Regions from separate parts of the Metabacillus sp. Hm71 genome, predicted to be linked through region 1. Evidence: a T-box and tRNA genes for the amino acid it is inferred to sense, from the RefSeq annotation. Region 1 holds a T-box; the other regions hold tRNA genes.

The links. The T-box of region 1 lies ahead of ACSVDH_RS20675 (valine--tRNA ligase). A T-box ahead of a tRNA ligase gene usually reads a tRNA of that ligase, here a tRNA-Val.
Region 2: it has a tRNA-Val gene. The T-box ahead of ACSVDH_RS20675 (valine--tRNA ligase) is inferred to sense a tRNA for this amino acid. The anticodon was not compared.
Region 3: it has a tRNA-Val gene. The T-box ahead of ACSVDH_RS20675 (valine--tRNA ligase) is inferred to sense a tRNA for this amino acid. The anticodon was not compared.

Annotation. Positions count from the first base shown of each region.
Region 1 is NZ_CM200278.1:4,162,015-4,167,541, reverse strand. Features, by position in the region: gene spoVID (stage VI sporulation protein D) at 1-900, shown strand, start outside; gene ysxE (spore coat protein YsxE) at 1,064-2,092, shown strand; gene ACSVDH_RS20680 (YszA family small membrane protein) at 2,177-2,368, opposite strand; T-box leader at 2,603-2,830, shown strand; gene ACSVDH_RS20675 (valine--tRNA ligase) at 2,917-5,527, shown strand, end outside.
Region 2 is NZ_CM200278.1:181,192-186,718, reverse strand. Features, by position in the region: gene cdaA (diadenylate cyclase CdaA) at 1-479, opposite strand, end outside; gene ACSVDH_RS01050 (zf-HC2 domain-containing protein) at 660-1,271, opposite strand; gene sigW (RNA polymerase sigma factor SigW) at 1,285-1,848, opposite strand; tRNA gene ACSVDH_RS01040 (tRNA-Ala) at 2,134-2,209, opposite strand; tRNA gene ACSVDH_RS01035 (tRNA-Gly) at 2,225-2,299, opposite strand; tRNA gene ACSVDH_RS01030 (tRNA-Lys) at 2,306-2,378, opposite strand; tRNA gene ACSVDH_RS01025 (tRNA-Gln) at 2,382-2,456, opposite strand; tRNA gene ACSVDH_RS01020 (tRNA-Tyr) at 2,608-2,691, opposite strand; tRNA gene ACSVDH_RS01015 (tRNA-Thr) at 2,707-2,779, opposite strand; tRNA gene ACSVDH_RS01010 (tRNA-Val) at 2,784-2,859, opposite strand; tRNA gene ACSVDH_RS01005 (tRNA-Glu) at 2,881-2,955, opposite strand; tRNA gene ACSVDH_RS01000 (tRNA-Thr) at 2,985-3,057, opposite strand; tRNA gene ACSVDH_RS00995 (tRNA-Asn) at 3,060-3,134, opposite strand; rRNA gene rrf (5S ribosomal RNA) at 3,145-3,260, opposite strand; rRNA gene ACSVDH_RS00985 (23S ribosomal RNA) at 3,480-5,527, opposite strand, start outside.
Region 3 is NZ_CM200278.1:4,424,821-4,430,347, reverse strand. Features, by position in the region: rRNA gene ACSVDH_RS21990 (23S ribosomal RNA) at 1-2,810, shown strand, start outside; rRNA gene rrf (5S ribosomal RNA) at 3,062-3,177, shown strand; tRNA gene ACSVDH_RS21980 (tRNA-Val) at 3,222-3,297, shown strand; tRNA gene ACSVDH_RS21975 (tRNA-Thr) at 3,449-3,524, shown strand; tRNA gene ACSVDH_RS21970 (tRNA-Lys) at 3,677-3,752, shown strand; tRNA gene ACSVDH_RS21965 (tRNA-Leu) at 3,766-3,851, shown strand; tRNA gene ACSVDH_RS21960 (tRNA-Gly) at 3,862-3,933, shown strand; tRNA gene ACSVDH_RS21955 (tRNA-Leu) at 3,944-4,032, shown strand; tRNA gene ACSVDH_RS21950 (tRNA-Arg) at 4,042-4,118, shown strand; tRNA gene ACSVDH_RS21945 (tRNA-Pro) at 4,225-4,301, shown strand; tRNA gene ACSVDH_RS21940 (tRNA-Ala) at 4,320-4,395, shown strand; tRNA gene ACSVDH_RS21935 (tRNA-Met) at 4,421-4,497, shown strand; tRNA gene ACSVDH_RS21930 (tRNA-Ile) at 4,502-4,578, shown strand; tRNA gene ACSVDH_RS21925 (tRNA-Ser) at 4,597-4,689, shown strand; tRNA gene ACSVDH_RS21920 (tRNA-Met) at 4,858-4,934, shown strand; tRNA gene ACSVDH_RS21915 (tRNA-Asp) at 4,939-5,015, shown strand; tRNA gene ACSVDH_RS21910 (tRNA-Phe) at 5,170-5,242, shown strand; tRNA gene ACSVDH_RS21905 (tRNA-His) at 5,272-5,347, shown strand; tRNA gene ACSVDH_RS21900 (tRNA-Gly) at 5,356-5,429, shown strand; tRNA gene ACSVDH_RS21895 (tRNA-Ile) at 5,436-5,512, shown strand; tRNA gene ACSVDH_RS21890 (tRNA-Asn) at 5,523-5,527, shown strand, end outside.

The sequences.
Region 1 (5,527 bases):
ATAAGCATATTAAATCACCGTTTTCCGGTAGATATCACGATTCCAAGCAACAGAATTGAAAATTTAGATGAAGTATATGTGGCCATTGATTCATTTGATTATGAGCTTCCAGAGTTAAAATGTTTAAAATTAGTTGCTGACTTATCGATTGGCGGCATTACAAATGAGCAGTCCCAACAACAGGTTGCCGATGAAGTGGAAAGCAGGGAAGAAGAGGAATTAGAACCGCTTTACAGAGGGGAACAACAAGAAGAAACCTTTGAATATGACAGCCAACCTTCACCGCTGCCATTTGAGCAAAGACCTTCAAATCCTTTTTCATCATTATATCAGGAACATGAATCTGTTGAGAAAGACGTGGACAAATTGTCTTTGGATCAAGTAGAGCCGATAGGTCAATTGGAAACAGAGGATAAAGAGGAAGAAAAAGAAAGTATTGCCGCTTCCATTCCGAGACAAGAAGAGAGCGAAGAATTGTATAGCAGCCAGGCAGAAGATATTCAGGAAGAAGACATTTATAACCCATTCATTGTAGAGGTAAGGAAACAAGAAGAGATAGAAGAGGTAACAGAGGGACCGCCTGAGATTCAATATTCCTTGTTCTCTAAAACAGAAAATGTTGAAAACGAAGAAATTCAAGAGGAAGCTGAAGAAAAAAGAGAAGAAGAAAGCAATCCAAAGGATGCACATTATTTAACAAGTCTTTTTGCCCGCGAAGATGATGAGGATTTCTCACGAGTGAAAATGTGTATTGTTCAGCAGGGAGATACAATAGATCTGATCTGTGAACGATATGATATTACTGTTCAACAGCTTATGAGAGTTAATGATTTTCATGCGGATCAAGATGTTTATGAAGGACAAATTCTTTACATCCCTGCCTATTCAACAAGTAAATAATCGTAAGTGATTTAGATCTATTCCTTGTATTGATCCCTAATTGAATTGCAACTAAAGTTAGGAATTAAGGGATCCTGTAAAATACTTGAAGAAACAGCATGGGGCTACATTTACCTCAGCTGTTTTTTTCAATTTCTCATTAGAGGATTTGAGGTGTCAATCATTGGCTATACAAGTTCAAGAACTAAGGCCGCTTTTAATGAATTATGATATTCGTGCTGAATATATAGAAGATATAAGCCGTAAAACAATAAAGGTATATACAGATACAGGGACATATGTTTTGAAAAAGCTTCCAAAACAATTCAATCCTGCTTTTGTTGATTCTTTTAAAATCTTAAGCCAACAAGGTTATAAAAGTTATGTTCCAATTGTAAAGAATAGACAACAGCAGTTCATTACTCAAAATAACAAGGAATATTATTATATGATGCCTTGGTTGGCTAATGAACCAGAGGATGAGCTGGATGCACGACATCAATACTTATTTAAAGAAATCGCTAAAATGCATAGCCATACTGAAAGGGAAGTGCAACTAAATGGTCAAGAAGCAGCTAAACATTATGATGCATTATCGCAGCGCTGGGAAAGGATGAAACTTCTGTACGAAAAATATGTTGACCAATGTGAGCGAAGATTATATCTATCACCTTTTGAACTACAAGCTGTCACCTATTTTATTGAGGTAAGCCGTGCGATCGATTTCTCTAAAAAGAAGCTGCAAGAATGGTCGGAAGCGATGGAGGGAAAGGAAAAAGGAAGAATTGTATTAGTTCATGGGAAAATATCCTCTCACCATTTTTTATATGATGATCAAGGAACCGGCTATCTAACAAACTTTGAAAAGGCTAAATATGCTGCACCAATTGATGACTTCCTCTTATTCATGAATCGAACAGCCTCATCATATCCGACCCAATGTAATGATTGTGTAAACTGGTTTTATACGTATCAAAAAATTTACCCGTATAAAGAAGAGGAAATGCTATTATTTTTAAGTTATCTTGCCTTTCCCGATCGGATATGCCGTATCATTGAAAGCTTTGTCAATAGAGACAAAACCGAATCTGAGCTGGAAAAGAACAGACAATTAGTTAAAGCATATTGGCATTTTAAAAATATAGAATACATCGTCATGAACATATCAGAAGTAGAAGAGAAGAAGAAAATGCAAGCAGAGGCATCTGAGTAAAAAACGAATGAGGCGACAAAGTGTCAGCCTCATTTTTATTGTGGAAAAGTAGGAGCGTTTAGCATATTGTGTTATTCAAGGATATCATATCCAATCATAACGAAAAGCAATAGCTAAAAAGATTAAAAGAGCTAGTAATAATACATCAAAGGATGTTGGAAAGAATACAGTACGAATACCTTGGAAAATTGTTAATGGAATAATAATTTGGATGCCGACATCTCGTATTTGTCTTACCCATGGCGGAAGGGTGTAAGGGTTATACCTCCGCTTCATATCACAACTCCTCCTCCATTATCTGCCATAAAATAAACTATTCTTAAGCTGTGATCCTTCTCAACACATAAACAATGAGAAAGTATTTAGCTTCTGCTTGCAGGAATATTGACGTATTAACATCTTATGCAAAACACTAGTGATAGGTGCCCGTATATAAATACGGAAAATTGGCGAAGATATTGACGGAAAAAAGAATTTTTTAGTAATATAGAATAGATCAATTTCATAACAGGTGAAACGTTGATTGGGAAGAGTACAATTGCGATCTCTTTACAGAGAGAGAAATCATTTGCTGAAAGATTTCTTATGTAGATGCATTGGAAGGTCGCCCAGGAGTTGCTTCTTTGAATGGAGTAGGAGAAGCCGGTGCAGACCGTTATCATTTTTAAGTGCATAGACTAATGCTTTAGTTTGTGAAAAAAGGTGGTACCGCGAAATTATTCTCCTTTCGTCCTTTTAGTGGATGGAAGGAGTTTTTATTTTGTACATAAGTTTTTATATTGCTTATGAAATTTAGCAGGTAGATAAAGGAGGAAACTATTAAGATGGGAAAGATTGAACAACAGCGTGAATTACCAACAAAGTATGATCCAAATACAATTGAAAAAAACCGTTATTCCTTTTGGGTAGAAGGAAAATATTTCGAAGCAACAGGTGATGAATCAAAACAGCCTTATACGATTGTTATTCCGCCGCCAAACGTTACAGGTAAACTTCATTTAGGTCATGCGTGGGATACGACGCTGCAAGATATTCTTACGCGGATGAAAAGAATGCAGGGTTATGACGTACTATGGTTGCCTGGAATGGACCATGCCGGAATTGCAACCCAAGCGAAGGTTGAAGCAAAGCTTCGAGAAGAAGGCAAATCCCGTTATGATTTAGGTCGTGAAAAATTTGTTGAAGAAACATGGAAATGGAAAGAAGAGTATGCAGGTCATATTCGTGAGCAATGGGCTAAGATAGGCCTGGGATTAGATTATACACGCGAACGCTTTACACTTGATGAAGGTTTATCAAAAGCGGTAAGAGAGGTATTTGTTTCTCTTTATAATAAAGGCCTAATATACCGCGGTGAATATATTATTAACTGGGACCCGCAAACAAAAACAGCTTTATCTGATATAGAGGTTATTTATAAGGATGTTCAAGGTGCTTTCTACCATATGCGTTATCCATTAGCAGATGGCAGCGGATCAATTGAGGTGGCTACAACACGTCCTGAAACCATGCTGGGAGATACTGCTGTAGCTGTGCATCCTGAAGATGAGCGCTATAAGCATTTAATTGGGAAAAAAGTTGTCTTGCCAATTGTTGGCCGAGAAATTCCAATTGTCGGTGATGATTATGTGGATATGGAATTTGGTTCTGGAGCAGTGAAGATTACACCGGCACATGATCCTAATGACTTTGAACTTGGTAATCGTCATAACCTGGAACGTATTCTTGTTATGAATGAAGACGGTACAATGAATAAAAATGCTGGGAGCTACAATGGGCTAGATCGTTTTGAATGCAGAAAGCAAATCGTAAAAGATCTACAAGAACAAGGTGTGCTGTTTAAAATTGAAGAGCATTTGCATTCTGTTGGACATAGTGAAAGAAGCGGTGCAGTTGTAGAACCTTATTTATCCACACAATGGTTTGTTAAAATGCAGCCTTTAGCAGATGAAGCCGTTAAGCTTCAGGATAAGGCTGAAGAAAAAGTGAATTTTGTTCCTGATCGTTTTGAAAAAACTTACTTACGCTGGATGGAAAATATCCGTGATTGGTGCATTTCACGTCAGCTATGGTGGGGACATCGGATTCCAGCTTGGTACCATAAAGAAACCGGAGAAGTATATGTAAATCATGAACCGCCGGCCGATAGTGAAAATTGGGAGCAGGATAAGGATGTTCTAGATACATGGTTCAGTTCAGCGCTTTGGCCGTTTTCAACAATGGGATGGCCTGATACGGATTCAGCTGATTTTAAGCGCTACTATCCTACAGGTGCTCTTGTTACAGGTTATGATATTATTTTCTTCTGGGTTTCAAGAATGATTTTCCAAGGCCTGGAATTCACTGGTAAGCGTCCATTTAAAGATGTATTAATCCATGGACTTGTACGTGATGAGCAAGGACGTAAAATGAGTAAATCACTTGGCAATGGCGTTGATCCGATGGAAGTCATTGATCAATATGGTGCTGATTCACTGCGTTTCTTCTTATCAACAGGAAGCTCACCAGGACAGGATTTACGTTTCAGCTATGAAAAAGTTGAATCCACATGGAATTTTGCAAATAAAATCTGGAACGCTTCTCGTTTTGCTTTAATGAATATGGATGGTTTAACATATGAGGAAATTGATATAACTGGTGAAAAATCTGTAGCGGATAAATGGATTTTAACAAGATTAAATGAAACCATCGAAAATGTTACAAAGCTTGCTGATAAGTATGAGTTCGGAGAGGTTGGACGATTGCTTTACAATTTCATTTGGGATGATTTCTGTGATTGGTATATAGAAATGGCTAAGCTCCCATTATATGGAGAAGATGAAGCAGCGAAAAAGACTACACGTTCTATTCTTGGTTATGTCCTTGATAACACAATGAGATTATTACATCCGTTTATGCCATTTATTACAGAGGAAATTTGGCAATCACTTCCGCATGAAGGAGAGTCCATTACTGTAGCGGCTTGGCCAACTGTAAACAGCGAGCTGACCGATACAGCTGCATCAAATGAAATGAAGCTTTTAGTCGAAGTGATTCGAGCTGTCCGAAATATTCGCTCTGAAGTAAATACGCCAATGAGCAAGCAAATTCAGATGCAAATTAAAGCGAAAGATGAAGAGGTAATGACTCAGCTCGAAAACAATCGGGCATACATTGAACGCTTCTGCAACACAAGCTCATTAACAATCGCGACAGATTTTACCTCTTCTGAAAAATCAATGACAGCTGTAGTCACTGGTGCAGAAATAATTTTACCTCTTGAAGGATTAATTAATATTGAAGAGGAAATTAAACGGTTAGAAAAAGAGCGTGAAAAGCTTGATAAAGAAGTAGAACGCGTTCAGAAAAAATTAGGAAATGAAGGATTTTTAAAGAAAGCTCCAGAAAAAGTCATTGAGGAAGAGAAAGCGAAGGAAAAAGATTATCTTGAAAAAC
Region 2 (5,527 bases), 2.2 Mb from region 1:
ATTAATAATTCAGAAGAAATCATCGAATTTAAGGCTATTCCCGTTTCTATGTAATCACTCATGCCTGTTTCTTTTTCTATGGACATTAACGCACCAATGCGACGCTTTGCCATATAGTCTGTTGCCTTTACAATTGCCTCAACGGTTATTTCAGGATCGTCCTCTCCAGGCAGACTGCCTCTAGAAAATAAACGTCCTCTTCCTAGCTGTTCTAAGGCTCTGCGCAGCTCTGGCTGGAAAATGATAATAATGGCTAAAAACCCCCATGTTAAGGCTTGGTCCATTAACCACTGCAAGGTGTTTAAACCTAGATATTGGCTTAACATGCGGACTACAATTATCACTGTAATTCCTTTTAATAGCTGTACTGCCTTTGTTCCCCTTATGACCATAATCAATTTATAGATAACATACCAAACAAGGAGAATATCAACAGCTATGCCGAGGTAATGCAATATTGGTATATCCTCATATCCCATTCACTCGTCCTCCATGTATTTCACTCTTTTATAGGTAAAATCTCGTTTATTTAATTTTTATCATCAGCGAAGTTTTTCCCCTTACTAAACTAAACTGAAATAAAGGATTCTAATAACGATAGTATTATATCATTTCTTGAATAGAAATGTAAAAAGGCCACCATAATGATGACCTTATGTTTAATCAAAAACACTGACAACATCCTGAGAGAGGTTTTTTATATGGTACCATAACCACTCAAACATCTGATCCACTTCCTCTATCTCGCCGGTCACTTGGCCTGCAGATGCGAGGTATTTCTCTCCATTAATGACAGTGACATTTCCTTCAATTGTACCCTCAATCACTAATGTTCCGTTTTTAACAGTGACATCTCCTTTTATAACTTCTCCCTTCGGTACAGTGACCTTACTGTTCTCTACAACTAAGTCTGAGTGCTTTGAGACACTAAATTGCTGATCTTCATTCCATGCAGAAAATAAACTTCCTGCCATAAGAAGAACAAATAAAGATGCCGCTGCTAATAGTGGGTGACCCTTCATCCAACGATTCCAAGAAACAGTTCGCTTTTCTTTTGGAAGTCTATTCATAACGGCTTGTGTGAAATCTTTAGGAGCTTCAATATGGGATGTACTTTGGACTAGTGCGATAGCTTTTTCTAGTTCATGAAAATGTTGAAAGCACTCCTTGCATGTATGAAGATGGTCTTTCACCTGTTTTTCTTCATCACTTGTTAGTTCATGATCCAAATATTTATGCAAAAGCTGCACAATTTCAGAAGAACAGCTCATATTTCTCACCTCATTATAAATGCCTTAATTGCTTTCGGAGGGCTTCTCTCCCCCTGTGAATCCTGGTTTTAACAGTACCTATCGGAATATCAAGGATTTCACTTATTTCTATTAATGATAGCTCATCTATATACTTTAAGACAATAACCGTTCGATATTTATCGGGCAGCTTTAAAATTTCAGCTTGAATTGTCTGCTGAAGCTCCATGGTTTCCAGCTCTTCCTCAGGCAAAGCTGCCTCTGCAGCAATTTGAGAATACATGGTTAATCCATCTGTTCCCGAAACCTCTGCATCAAGGTAATAATCCGGCTTCTTTTTCCGTATACGGTCAATCGAAAGATTCGTTGCGATTCGATATAACCATGTTGAAAACTTTTTATTCATATCATACGTATGGATATTAACATACGCCCGTATGAAGGCTTCCTGTGCGATATCTTCTGCTTCATGTGCGTTTCCCAGCATACGATAACATAATTGATAGATCTTATCCTTATACAAATCCACGATTTCAGCAAATGCATTTTGATCGCCCTTTTTAACCTGTTTTATCCGCTTCTTTACTATTGTTTCCATTTTCACATACCTCCGCACTCTGCGGGTCTCTTTATATACGTATTAGCATTTCATAAGGTTTCATTTATTGCACATAAAAATATTTTAACAAATTTTGGAGATGAGTAGGGAATTTTTATTAATTTGTTTTTAAATAGAAAATGAAAAGAAAGATTTATCTTCATATTAGTCAAAAAGTAACAAACGAAAGGGCTAATTTTAAGTGAATTGTACTAAAAATAAAGAAAATAAAAAAAAACCATAAACAATCGTCCATGGTTGTGTCATTTTATTGATATATTGTATTGGTGGAGCCTAGCGGGATCGAACCGCTGACCTCCTGCGTGCAAAGCAGGCGCTCTCCCAGCTGAGCTAAGGCCCCAATTATAAAAATCTATGGAGCGGAAGACGGGATTCGAACCCGCGACCCCCACCTTGGCAAGGTGGTGTTCTACCACTGAACTACTTCCGCAAATGATGAGCCATGAAGGACTCGAACCTTCGACCCTCTGATTAAAAGTCAGATGCTCTACCAACTGAGCTAATGGCTCTAATGGCTGGGCTAGCTGGATTCGAACCAACGCATGACGGAGTCAAAGTCCGTTGCCTTACCGCTTGGCTATAGCCCAATAGAAATTTACTTGTTAGTTCATTAGATACTTTATTATTAACATTATTTAGTGAAATATTCACACTAAACTCTCTAAACAAAATCAAAGATAAACAAATGATGAAATGGAGTTCCATTTTCCCTTCGTTTATCTGCATTTTATATGTAAATGGTGGAGGGGGGCAGATTCGAACTGCCGAACCCTAAGGAGCGGATTTACAGTCCGCCGCGTTTAGCCACTTCGCTACCCCTCCATATTTATAAAACAGTGCCGGCGAGAGGACTTGAACCCCCAACCTACTGATTACAAGTCAGTTGCTCTACCAATTGAGCTACACCGGCGTAATGGTGGAGGATGACGGGATCGAACCGCCGACCCCCTGCTTGTAAGGCAGGTGCTCTCCCAGCTGAGCTAATCCTCCAAGATTATGTATAAAAATAAATGGTGACCCGTACGGGATTCGAACCCGTGTTACCGCCGTGAAAGGGCGGTGTCTTAACCGCTTGACCAACGGGCCATTAAGGCATTTTTCTTTTTTGAATATTAAGCTTCCAACCGGGCTCGAACCGGTGACCTCTTCCTTACCATGGAAGTGCTCTACCAACTGAGCTATGGAAGCATTGGCTCCGCAGGCAGGATTCGAACCTGCGACCGATCGGTTAACAGCCGATAGCTCTACCACTGAGCTACTGCGGATTAACAACAAGCCTGGCAACGTCCTACTCTCACAGGGGGAGTCCCCCAACTACCATCGGCGCTGAAGAGCTTAACTTCCGTGTTCGGCATGGGAACGGGTGTGACCTCTTCGCTATCGCCACCAGACAAATGGTTTACGGCTTCCGATGAACTTCACATTTCTGCGTCATCTCAATCGTCAACATCCTCACGTACGGCTGTACGCTCCGGTGTCTCCTCAATCGATTCCTTGAACTGTTTGTTCCTCGAAACCCTCTAACTTTGTATAAAGTTATTAGGAATACTATATTCCTTCAAAACTAGATAACGATGTATAATTCAATTCACTTTGTTTAACGCATTAAATAGGTTAAGTCCTCGATCGATTAGTATCAGTCAGCTCCACACGTCACCGCGCTTCCACCTCTGACCTATCAACCTGATCATCTTTCAGGGATCTTACGTTACAAAGTAACAGGGAAATCTCATCTTGAGGGGGGCTTCATGCTTAGATGCTTTCAGCACTTATCCCTTCCGCACATAGCTACCCAGCTATGCCTTTGGCAAGACAACTGGTACACCAGCGGTGCGTCCATCCCGGTCCTCTCGTACTAAGGACAGCTCCTCTCAAATTTCCTGCGCCCACGACGGATAGGGACCGAACTGTCTCACGACGTTCTGAACCCAGCTCGCGTACCGCTTTAATGGGCGAACAGCCCAACCCTTGGGACCGACTACAGCCCCAGGATGCGATGAGCCGACATCGAGGTGCCAAACCTCCCCGTCGATGTGGACTCTTGGGGGAGATAAGCCTGTTATCCCCGGGGTAGCTTTTATCCGTTGAGCGATGGCCCTTCCATGCGGAACCACCGGATCACTAAGCCCGACTTTCGTCCCTGCTCGACTTGTAGGTCTCGCAGTCAAGCTCCCTTGTGCCTTTACACTCTGCGAATGATTTCCAACCATTCTGAGGGAACCTTTGGGCGCCTCCGTTACATTTTAGGAGGCGACCGCCCCAGTCAAACTGCCCACCTGACACTGTCTCCCGGCCCGATAAGGGCCGCGGGTTAGAATTTCAATACAGCCAGGGTAGTATCCCACCGACGCCTCCACCGAAGCTGGCGCTCCGGCTTCTCAGGCTCCTACCTATCCTGTACAAGCTGTACCAAAATTCAATATCAGGCTACAGTAAAGCTCCACGGGGTCTTTCCGTCCTGTCGCGGGTAACCTGCATCTTCACAGGTACTATAATTTCACCGAGTCTCTCGTTGAGACAGTGCCCAGATCGTTACGCCTTTCGTGCGGGTCGGAACTTACCCGACAAGGAATTTCGCTACCTTAGGACCGTTATAGTTACGGCCGCCGTTTACTGGGGCTTCAGTTCAAAGCTTCGCTTGCGCTAACCTCTCCCCTTAACCTTCCAGCACCGGGCAGGCGTCAGCCCCTATACTTCGCCTTGCGGCTTCGCAGAGACCTGTGTTTTTGCTAAACAGTCGCCTGGGCCTATTCACTGCGGCTTTTCCGGGCTATTCACCCTAAAAAGCACCCCTTCTCCCGAAGTTACGGGGTCATTTTGCCGAGTTCCTTAACGAGAGTTCTCTCGCTCACCTTAGGATTCTCTCCTCGCCTACCTGTGTCGGTTTGCGGTACGGGCACCTCACACCTCGCTAGAGGCTTTTCTTGGCAGTGTGGAATCAGGAACTTCGGTACTATAGTTCCCTCGCCATCACAGCTCAGCTTATGTGACAACGGGATTTGCCTCGTTGTCAGCCTAACTGCTTGGACGCGCTAATCCAACAGCGCGCTTACCCTATCCTTCTGCGTCCCCCCATTGCTCAAACGGTGAGGAGGTGGTACAGGAATTTCAACCTGTTGGCCATCGCCTACGCCTTTCGGCCTCGGCTTAGGTCCCGACTAACCCTGAGCGGACGAGCCTTCCTCAGGAAACCTTAGGCATTCGGTGGAGGGGATTCTCACCCCTCTTTCGCTACTCATACCGGCATTCTCACTTCTAAGCGCTCCACTAGTCCTTACGGTCTAGCTTCACAGCCCTTAGAACGCTCTCCTACCACTGTTCTAAAAGAACAGTCCACAGCTTCGGTGATACGTTTAGCCCCGGTACATTTTCGGCGCAGAGTCACTCGACCAGTGAGCTATTACGCACTCTTTAAATGGTGGCTGCTTCTAAGCCAACATCCTGGTTGTCTAAGCAACTCCACATCCTTTTCCACTTAACGTATACTTTGGGACCTTAGCTGGTGGTCTGGGCTGTTTCCCTCTTGACTACGGATCTTATCACTCGCAGTCTGACTCCTGAACATAAGTCTTTGGCATTCGGAGTTTGACTGAATTCGGTAACCCGATGGGGGCCCCTAGTCCAATCAGTGCTCTACCTCCAAGACTCTTAATTCAAG
Region 3 (5,527 bases), 260 kb from region 1:
GAAACCCACTGTTCGTAATGGAACAGTATCTTTACCTGAATCCATAGGGTAATGAAGGCAGACCCGGGGAACTGAAACATCTAAGTACCCGGAGGAAGAGAAAGCAAACGCGATTTCCTGAGTAGCGGCGAGCGAAACGGAAGAAGCCCAAACCAAGAGGCTTGCCTCTTGGGGTTGTAGGACACTCTATTAGGAGTTACAAAGGAACGGGGTAAATGAAGCGGTCTGGAAAGGCCCGTCATAGAAGGTAACAACCCTGTAGTTGAAACTTCGTTCCCTCCAGAGTGGATCCTGAGTACGGCGGGACACGTGAAATCCCGTCGGAAGCAGGGAGGACCATCTCCCAAGGCTAAATACTCCCTAGTGACCGATAGTGAACCAGTACCGTGAGGGAAAGGTGAAAAGCACCCCGGAAGGGGAGTGAAAGAGATCCTGAAACCGTGTGCCTACAAGTAGTCAAAGCCCGTTAATGGGTAATGGCGTGCCTTTTGTAGAATGAACCGGCGAGTTACGATCCCGTGCAAGGTTAAGTTGAAGAGACGGAGCCGCAGCGAAAGCGAGTCTTAAATAGGGCGAATGAGTACGTGGTCGTAGACCCGAAACCAGGTGATCTACCCATGTCCAGGGTGAAGTTCAGGTAACACTGAATGGAGGCCCGAACCCACGCACGTTGAAAAGTGCGGGGATGAGGTGTGGGTAGCGGAGAAATTCCAATCGAACTTGGAGATAGCTGGTTCTCTCCGAAATAGCTTTAGGGCTAGCCTTGAATTAAGAGTCTTGGAGGTAGAGCACTGATTGGACTAGGGGCCCCCATCGGGTTACCGAATTCAGTCAAACTCCGAATGCCAAAGACTTATGTTCAGGAGTCAGACTGCGAGTGATAAGATCCGTAGTCAAGAGGGAAACAGCCCAGACCACCAGCTAAGGTCCCAAAGTATACGTTAAGTGGAAAAGGATGTGGAGTTGCTTAGACAACCAGGATGTTGGCTTAGAAGCAGCCACCATTTAAAGAGTGCGTAATAGCTCACTGGTCGAGTGACTCTGCGCCGAAAATGTACCGGGGCTAAACGTATCACCGAAGCTGTGGACTGTTCTTTTAGAACAGTGGTAGGAGAGCGTTCTAAGGGCTGTGAAGCTAGACCGTAAGGACTAGTGGAGCGCTTAGAAGTGAGAATGCCGGTATGAGTAGCGAAAGAGGGGTGAGAATCCCCTCCACCGAATGCCTAAGGTTTCCTGAGGAAGGCTCGTCCGCTCAGGGTTAGTCGGGACCTAAGCCGAGGCCGAAAGGCGTAGGCGATGGCCAACAGGTTGAAATTCCTGTACCACCTCCTCACCGTTTGAGCAATGGGGGGACGCAGAAGGATAGGGTAAGCGCGCTGTTGGATTAGCGCGTCCAAGCAGTTAGGCTGACAACGAGGCAAATCCCGTTGTCACATAAGCTGAGCTGTGATGGCGAGGGAACTATAGTACCGAAGTTCCTGATTCCACACTGCCAAGAAAAGCCTCTAGCGAGGTGTGAGGTGCCCGTACCGCAAACCGACACAGGTAGGCGAGGAGAGAATCCTAAGGTGAGCGAGAGAACTCTCGTTAAGGAACTCGGCAAAATGACCCCGTAACTTCGGGAGAAGGGGTGCTTTTTAGGGTGAATAGCCCGGAAAAGCCGCAGTGAATAGGCCCAGGCGACTGTTTAGCAAAAACACAGGTCTCTGCGAAGCCGCAAGGCGAAGTATAGGGGCTGACGCCTGCCCGGTGCTGGAAGGTTAAGGGGAGAGGTTAGCGCAAGCGAAGCTTTGAACTGAAGCCCCAGTAAACGGCGGCCGTAACTATAACGGTCCTAAGGTAGCGAAATTCCTTGTCGGGTAAGTTCCGACCCGCACGAAAGGCGTAACGATCTGGGCACTGTCTCAACGAGAGACTCGGTGAAATTATAGTACCTGTGAAGATGCAGGTTACCCGCGACAGGACGGAAAGACCCCGTGGAGCTTTACTGTAGCCTGATATTGAATTTTGGTACAGCTTGTACAGGATAGGTAGGAGCCTGAGAAGCCGGAGCGCCAGCTTCGGTGGAGGCGTCGGTGGGATACTACCCTGGCTGTATTGAAATTCTAACCCGCGGCCCTTATCGGGCCGGGAGACAGTGTCAGGTGGGCAGTTTGACTGGGGCGGTCGCCTCCTAAAATGTAACGGAGGCGCCCAAAGGTTCCCTCAGAATGGTTGGAAATCATTCGCAGAGTGTAAAGGCACAAGGGAGCTTGACTGCGAGACCTACAAGTCGAGCAGGGACGAAAGTCGGGCTTAGTGATCCGGTGGTTCCGCATGGAAGGGCCATCGCTCAACGGATAAAAGCTACCCCGGGGATAACAGGCTTATCTCCCCCAAGAGTCCACATCGACGGGGAGGTTTGGCACCTCGATGTCGGCTCATCGCATCCTGGGGCTGTAGTCGGTCCCAAGGGTTGGGCTGTTCGCCCATTAAAGCGGTACGCGAGCTGGGTTCAGAACGTCGTGAGACAGTTCGGTCCCTATCCGTCGTGGGCGCAGGAAATTTGAGAGGAGCTGTCCTTAGTACGAGAGGACCGGGATGGACGCACCGCTGGTGTACCAGTTGTCTTGCCAAAGGCATAGCTGGGTAGCTATGTGCGGAAGGGATAAGTGCTGAAAGCATCTAAGCATGAAGCCCCCCTCAAGATGAGATTTCCCTGTTACTTTGTAACGTAAGATCCCTGAAAGATGATCAGGTTGATAGGTCAGAGGTGGAAGCGCGGTGACGTGTGGAGCTGACTGATACTAATCGATCGAGGACTTAACCTATTAGAAAAGCTGAAGAAGTCCGCTAAAATCCATTGGGAACCCGCGCGACCCTCGCAGAAGTCGTACTTTGACTTCGCCCGAGAGAGTAAAATTACCGTAGGATTTGGCTTCTGTAGCTGGACAACGTAGAAAAGCGTAAGCTCAGTAATTGAATTGTAAAATCGTTATCTAGTTTTGAAGGAATATAAAGTTTTTATAAAAAACACTTGAAATATTCTTCTGAAATAGTATAATAATTCTTGTCGCTAATGTCTGGTGATGATGGCGAAGAGGTCACACCCGTTCCCATGCCGAACACGGAAGTTAAGCTCTTCAGCGCCGATGGTAGTTGGGGGTTTCCCCCTGTGAGAGTAGGACATTGCCAGGCAGTAACAAGATATTAAAACGCATACACTTTTGTATGTTTGATTTGGAGGATTAGCTCAGCTGGGAGAGCACCTGCCTTACAAGCAGGGGGTCGGCGGTTCGATCCCGTCATCCTCCACCATTTTGCCGGTGTAGCTCAATTGGTAGAGCACGATCGAACAAGCTTCGAAGCTGTGCTTCAGCACACAAATCGAGCTGCTTCTTGATTAATCTTCCTGAGATTTGGGTGACTGTTAGGTAAGAATGACTATATATTACACAATACTAAATACGCCGGTGTAGCTCAATTGGTAGAGCAACTGACTTGTAATCAGTAGGTTGGGGGTTCAAGTCCTCTCGCCGGCACCACTTATTGTTTCAAAAAAATAAGAGCCATTAGCTCAGTTGGTAGAGCACGAATGAATAAGCTGCGAAGCATTAACTTCAGCGCACAAATTGAGCCGCTTCTTGAATAAGCTTTCTGAAATTTGGGCGTCAAACCTATGAGTGTTTTGAAACAAGAGCCATTAGCTCAGTTGGTAGAGCATCTGACTTTTAATCAGAGGGTCGAAGGTTCGAGTCCTTCATGGCTCACCATTTTACACACCGTGCGGGTGTGGCGGAATTGGCAGACGCGCTAGACTTAGGATCTAGTGTCCTTGTGACGTGGGGGTTCAAGTCCCTTCACCCGCACCATCTAAATCATGCGGAAGTAGTTCAGTGGTAGAACACCACCTTGCCAAGGTGGGGGTCGCGGGTTCGAATCCCGTCTTCCGCTCTTTATAAGTGCCGGGGTGGCGGAACTGGCAGACGCACAGGACTTAAAATCCTGCGGTAGGTGACTACCGTACCGGTTCGATTCCGGTCCTCGGCACCAGTTAGACTTGCGCCCGTAGCTCAATTGGATAGAGCGTTTGACTACGGATCAAAAGGTTAGGGGTTCGACTCCTCTCGGGCGCGCCATTTCTAGAAGTGAGAAATCGGAAGTCAGAAGTTAGATTAAAGGCTTTGCTTCGAAGCAGTACTTAAAGATCTCTGACCTCTCACATCATACCTCTGATATCTAGTACGGGAAGTAGCTCAGCTTGGTAGAGCACTTGGTTTGGGACCAAGGGGTCGCAGGTTCGAATCCTGTCTTCCCGACCATCTCTTATAATTGTTTTTGGGGCCTTAGCTCAGCTGGGAGAGCGCCTGCTTTGCACGCAGGAGGTCAGCGGTTCGATCCCGCTAGGCTCCACCATAAATTCAACTTAAACTTCTATTTTGGCGGTGTAGCTCAGCTGGCTAGAGCGTACGGTTCATACCCGTGAGGTCGTGGGTTCGATTCCCTCCGCCGCTACCATTTTGGACCTTTAGCTCAGTTGGTTAGAGCAGACGGCTCATAACCGTCCGGTCGTAGGTTCGAGTCCTACAAGGTCCACCATTTTAAAAAAAGTATTACGGAGGAATACCCAAGTCCGGCTGAAGGGATCGGTCTTGAAAACCGACAGGGGTGTCAAAGCCCGCGGGGGTTCGAATCCCCCTTCCTCCTCCATATTATATTTAATATTATCGTCGCGGGGTGGAGCACGAACGAATATGCTTCACTGAATAATCATCAGCGTACCGATTGAGCTGCTTCTTGAATCAGCATCCTGAAATCGGGACGGTCTCTATTAGGCAATATCTAAGAGCATAGATAAACTTTAATTTATATTATCGTCGCGGGGTGGAGCAGTCTGGTAGCTCGTCGGGCTCATAACCCGAAGGTCGCAGGTTCAAATCCTGCCTCCGCAACCAAAATGGTCCGGTAGTTCAGTTGGTTAGAATGCCTGCCTGTCACGCAGGAGGTCGCGGGTTCGAGTCCCGTCCGGACCGCCATTTTAAAATTCCTAATCTAGAGTAAAAGGGTTTCAATAAGCGAGAAGGTCGAGGAAGCGACTGAGGGAGCACCGGAGCGTATGTTAATACGTGAGGATGTGAGCGATGGAGCTGACGAAGAGATTCGAAGCTTAGTGGAAGCCGTAAACTAAATGGCTCGGTAGCTCAGTCGGTAGAGCAATGGACTGAAAATCCATGTGTCGGCGGTTCGATTCCGTCCCGAGCCACCTTTTAAAAAGTTGATATATTTTATGTGGCGGCTGTGGCGAAGTGGTTAACGCATCGGATTGTGGTTCCGACATTCGTGGGTTCGATTCCCATCAGCCGCCCCATTTTACTTGCGGGTGTAGTTTAGTGGTAAAACCTCAGCCTTCCAAGCTGATGATGAGGGTTCGATTCCCTTCACCCGCTCCAGAAAGTGGGCCTATAGCTCAGCTGGTTAGAGCGCACGCCTGATAAGCGTGAGGTCGATGGTTCAAGTCCATTTAGGCCCACCATACATTTTATTCCGC